2 regions of the Streptococcus wuxiensis genome follow, and region 1 is predicted to be linked to the other one. Evidence: predicted binding sites of a transcription regulator. Region 1 holds the regulator's gene; the other holds the start of a gene.
What was found. The regulator CtsR, encoded in region 1, represses protease genes until heat stress. The targets are predictions, from matches to a motif close to TTGGTCAAAAAAGGTCAAANA.
Positions count from the first base shown of each region.

Region 2: the regulator CtsR is predicted to act here: its motif matches at 1,403-1,423, upstream of AB2B47_RS00135 (ATP-dependent Clp protease ATP-binding subunit).

Region 1 covers NZ_JBFNFE010000007.1:11,428-13,910, forward strand. The annotation lists gene AB2B47_RS07775 (CD20-like domain-containing protein) at 1-313, opposite strand, end outside; gene AB2B47_RS07780 (CtsR family transcriptional regulator) at 579-1,037, shown strand; gene AB2B47_RS07785 (ATP-dependent Clp protease ATP-binding subunit) at 1,044-2,483, shown strand, end outside.
Region 2 covers NZ_JBFNFE010000001.1:28,798-31,280, forward strand. The annotation lists gene AB2B47_RS00135 (ATP-dependent Clp protease ATP-binding subunit) at 1-1,362, opposite strand, end outside; gene AB2B47_RS00140 (DUF1797 family protein) at 1,603-1,833, opposite strand; gene AB2B47_RS00145 (amino acid ABC transporter permease) at 2,039-2,483, shown strand, end outside.

The sequences.
Region 1 (2,483 bases):
CCTTGGTCCATGTAAATTCTTCTTCGGCTTGATTAGTAGACACGGTATCTTGAGCAGCATTCTTTTGGATTTGATTATAGATAACTTGACTACCCACAGCAAAAACAATAGATGCTACAGAAAGAACAGTACCAATAATAGCTAATACTTTTTTATTTTTACGGTTTAAGCATAAGCCAACAATACCTAGGATAAGTGCAAGGATAGCGATTAAGAATGAAATTTGATTGATACCAGGAATCCAAGAACCAAGGAGTGCAATAGCTCCTAAAACAATAGCTAGGATACCAAAAATTTTATTTTCTTGTTTCATAGCGAAACCTTTCTCAGCTTTTATTGTGAATCAGTATTTGCACATATTTGATACTTATTAACATACTTTCAAAGGATTTGAAAGCTAGCTGTAACTTCTTTATTATAACATAAATGTAGAATAGAAAACAAAGCATAGTTTGCTAACGGTAGCTATTTTTAAAACTCAGTATTTCCAAAGACTTAGCCTTTAAAATTTGACTTATGGATTCTTAAATGATAGTATAGTCAAAGATGGTCAAAGTTTAAGAAGGAGGTAGCAAGCTATGAAATTTAAAAATACATCGGACCATATTGAAGCCTATATCAAGGCGATTTTAGAACAATCTGGTATCGTAGAATTGCAACGAAGCCAGCTAGCGGATACCTTTCAAGTCGTACCTAGCCAGATCAACTATGTGATTAAGACTCGTTTTACAGAGAGTAGAGGATATCTAGTTGAGAGTAAACGTGGTGGTGGAGGCTATATTCGCATTGGTCGAATTGAATTCTCTAACCATCATGATATGCTCCGCGATTTGTTGTATTCAGTGGGTGATGAGGTGAACCAAGTCATCTTTGAAGATGTCTTAAGACTCTTAGTCGAACAAGAACTCATGACCCGCCAAGAGATGAGTCTATTATTAGCTATGGGGACAGACCGAATTCTAGGTGAGGAAGCTAATTATATTCGTGCTAATATGCTTCGTCAGTTGTTGCATGAAGTAGATAGAAAAGGAAAATAAAACGACATGAAATATTCAAAAGCATTGAGAGAATGCATCGATAGCGCCTTTCTGGTAGCGAGTCGCTTTGGTGCAGATTACCTAGAGTCTTGGCATTTGCTGATTGCCATGGCCAATCATAGCTACAGTGTTGCTGGAGCAACTTTAAATGAATTCCCGTATGAGATTGATCGTTTGGAGGAAGTGGCTGTAGAATTAACAGAAGCCAACTATAACCACAAGGAAGATTACAAGGAGCTCCCATTTTCCTATCGTTTGAACGTCTTGATGTTGGAGGCGGAACATGTTGCTTCGGTGGTACATGCCAAAGCATTGGGAACAGAGCATCTTCTCTACGCTATCTTGCATGATGGCAATGCCCTAGCTACTCGCATTTTGGAAAAAGCAGGATTTTCTTATGAAGATCAGAAAGATCAAGTCAAGATTGCTGGGCTTCGTCGTAGTCTTGAAGCGCGTGCTGGTTGGACAAAGGAAGATTTGAAGGCTCTGCGTCAGCGCCACAGATCAGTAGCAGATAAGCAAAATTCTATGGCCAATATGATGGGTATGCCTCAAACTCCAAGTGGTGGTTTGGAAGATTACACTCATGACCTCACAGAGCAAGCTCGTTCAGGCAAGTTGGAACCAGTCATCGGGCGTGACCAAGAAATCTCTCGTATGATCCAAATCTTGAGTCGAAAAACAAAAAATAATCCAGTTCTAGTTGGAGATGCAGGTGTTGGTAAAACAGCTCTGGCACTTGGCCTTGCGCAACGAATTGTCAACGGAAATGTGCCTGATGAGATGGCTAAGATGCGAGTCCTAGAACTTGATTTGATGAATGTGGTTGCAGGAACTCGTTTCCGTGGAGACTTTGAAGAACGTATGAACAATATTATCAAAGATATCGAGGAAGACGGTAAGGTTATCCTCTTTATCGATGAGCTTCATACCATTATGGGATCAGGAAGTGGTATTGATTCGACCTTGGATGCGGCCAATATCCTGAAACCTGCCCTAGCGCGTGGAACTCTGAGAACTGTTGGGGCAACCACTCAGGAAGAATACCAAAAACACATCGAAAAAGATGCAGCCCTTTCTCGTCGCTTTGCAAAAGTGATGATTGAGGAACCAAGTGTGGCTGATAGTATGGCTATCTTGCGTGGCTTGAAGGCAACTTATGAGAAACACCACCATGTTCAAATTACAGATGATGCAGTCGAAACAGCTGTCAAAATGGCACATCGCTATTTGACTAGTCGTCACTTGCCAGACTCAGCGATTGATCTTTTGGATGAAGCGGCAGCAACTGTCCAAAATAAATCGAAACACGCTAAAAAAGAAGAGTCAGGTTTAACAGCAGCAGACAAGGCCTTGATGGATGGCAAATGGAAACAAGCAGCTCAGCTCATTGCAAAAGAGCAGGAAGTTCCGGTCTATAAAGATCTGGTAAAAGAATCTGATATT
Region 2 (2,483 bases), on a different contig from region 1:
TTGACCAATGACATGAGCCTTGAGGTCGTCTGCTAGATTGATAAGTTGAGACTGTTCTTTTTCTTTCAAATCACCAACTGGAATATTAGTCTTTTGTTCAATAATGTGTTCAATCGTCTTTTCGCTGATGATTGGAGTATCCTGATCCGTTACCTTTGTCTTTTGCATTTCTTTATATTTAGCAATCTGGTCACGGAAGTAGGCAGCTTTCTCAAAATCTTCATCTCGAGTGGCTTGGGCCTTAAGATTTTCGGCTTCGATTAGGCGTTGATCAATAACCTTAGGATCAACAAAGTTTAGCGTTAGGTTCATTTTAGAACCAGCTTCATCCAGAAGGTCGATGGCTTTGTCTGGTAAGAAACGATCTTGGATGTAGCGGTTAGAAAGAGTAGCAGCGGCTTCAATAGCAGCGTCTGTATAATGAACGTGGTGATAATCCTCGTATTTCTTTTGAATACCTTTGAGGATAGTGATAGTTTCTTCCACTGTTGGTTCATCAACCTTAACAGGTTGCATACGTCGTTCTAGGGCAGCATCTTTTTCAATGATGCGGTATTCATTGAGAGTAGTAGCACCAACAAGTTGAAGTTCGCCACGAGCAAGGGCAGGTTTGAGGATGTTTCCTGCATCCATATTACCGTCTCCAGCAGAACCAGCACCAACGATTTCATGAATTTCGTCGATAAAGAGGATAATATCCTCACGTTTTCGGATTTCCTCCATGAGTTTCTGCATGCGTTCTTCAAACTGGCCACGAATTCCTGTACCTTGGACAAGACTAACGACGTCTAAGCGAATGACTTCTTTTCCTTGAAGTTTATGGGGAACGTCCCCATCAACAATTTTCTGAGCGAGACCCTCAACAACTGCTGTTTTACCAACACCAGGCTCACCGATAAGAACAGGATTGTTTTTGGTTCTACGGTTAAGAATTTCAATGACACGGATGATTTCTTCGTCACGACCGATAACAGGGTCTACATTTCCACGACGAGCAATCTCAGTTACATTGATACCGTACTCTTCCAAGAGTCCTTTTTCTTGACTAGGAGGAGGTGTTTGAGCAGGCCCTCGATTTTGGGAACCGTAACCACCATTACCACCATATCCACCACCTGACTGGGTTGGAGGAACATTGTTATTTGAAGAAGGTCTAAAGTTATTCAGATCGTTAAAGAAGTCTCCAAATGGATCAAAATCACGATTGTTTAAATCTGTAATCCCTTTAAATAGGCTATTGTTAGGATCCGTTTTGATAATTTTGTAGCAATTTTGACAAAGGTCGATTTGCTTTTGTTGTCCATTGATATTGGTATAAAGATGGATTGTTGAGTCATTGATTTTGCAGTTTTGACAGAGCATACCTCTACCTCGTTTCTTTCTCTGCTTTGACTAAAACGAAAAGGTCAAAAATAGTCAAAGTTCTTTAGTCTCATTATATCATGATTGAAGGGGAATGCAAGTAAAAAGATTGCTTGTTAAAATTCAACATACAAGGCAATTCTTACTAGACTTTAGTGATAAAAAGAAAAATCCAATTTGTCATGCAAAAAGGATTTTCATTGGTCAAAGCAGGAGTATCCTCCAGCCCATATTCAACTATTAGTATAAAAGTTCGTAGATTTCCATCGCAATGAGGTCGATGCTATCAAATGTATATGTTTCACGAGCTTCAACATCACGAAGTGTAAAGAGTGGTCCGTTTTCTTCGTCGTGGTTAAAAGCAACCTCTGCGACAACAATTCCTTCGCGTTCAAAGTTACGTTTTAAGTTACCACCATCTTTAGTCATTGCTTCTAAGCGATTGATGATTCTAACCAAATGTGATTCCATTTTGATTCTCCTCCATTTCTTATCTTTACTATTTTACCATAAACAGACTCTACTTGACTAGAAAAAAACTAAGATTTCTCGCTATTTCTATCGTCTTTGAAAATTTATTGAAAATATCAGGAGAAAATGTTGAATTTTTATGCAAAATATGTTATCCTTATACAAGTTTTAAGTTTAAATATTAAAAACAGAAAGTAGAGTATCCATGAATTTTTCTTTTTTACCGAAATATCTACCGTATTTTAACTATGGTGCCGTTGTAACAATTATCATATCTATCTTGGTGGTCTTCTTGGGGACCATTCTAGGAGTGCTGTTGGCCTTTGCACAACGTTCAAAGATTAAACCACTTGCCTGGTTGGCCAATCTATATATCTGGGTGTTCCGTGGGACTCCGATGATGGTGCAGATTATGATTGCATTTGCCTTGATGCATATTAGTGCTCCGACTATTCAAATTGGGATCTTAGATGTTGATCTGACTCGTTTGATTCCAGGGATTTTGATTATTTCTATGAATAGTGGTGCCTATGTATCAGAAACAGTTCGTGCTGGGATTAATGCAGTACCAAAGGGACAATTAGAAGCAGCATATTCACTAGGTATTCGCCCTAAGAATGCCATGCGCTATGTCATTTTACCCCAGGCTA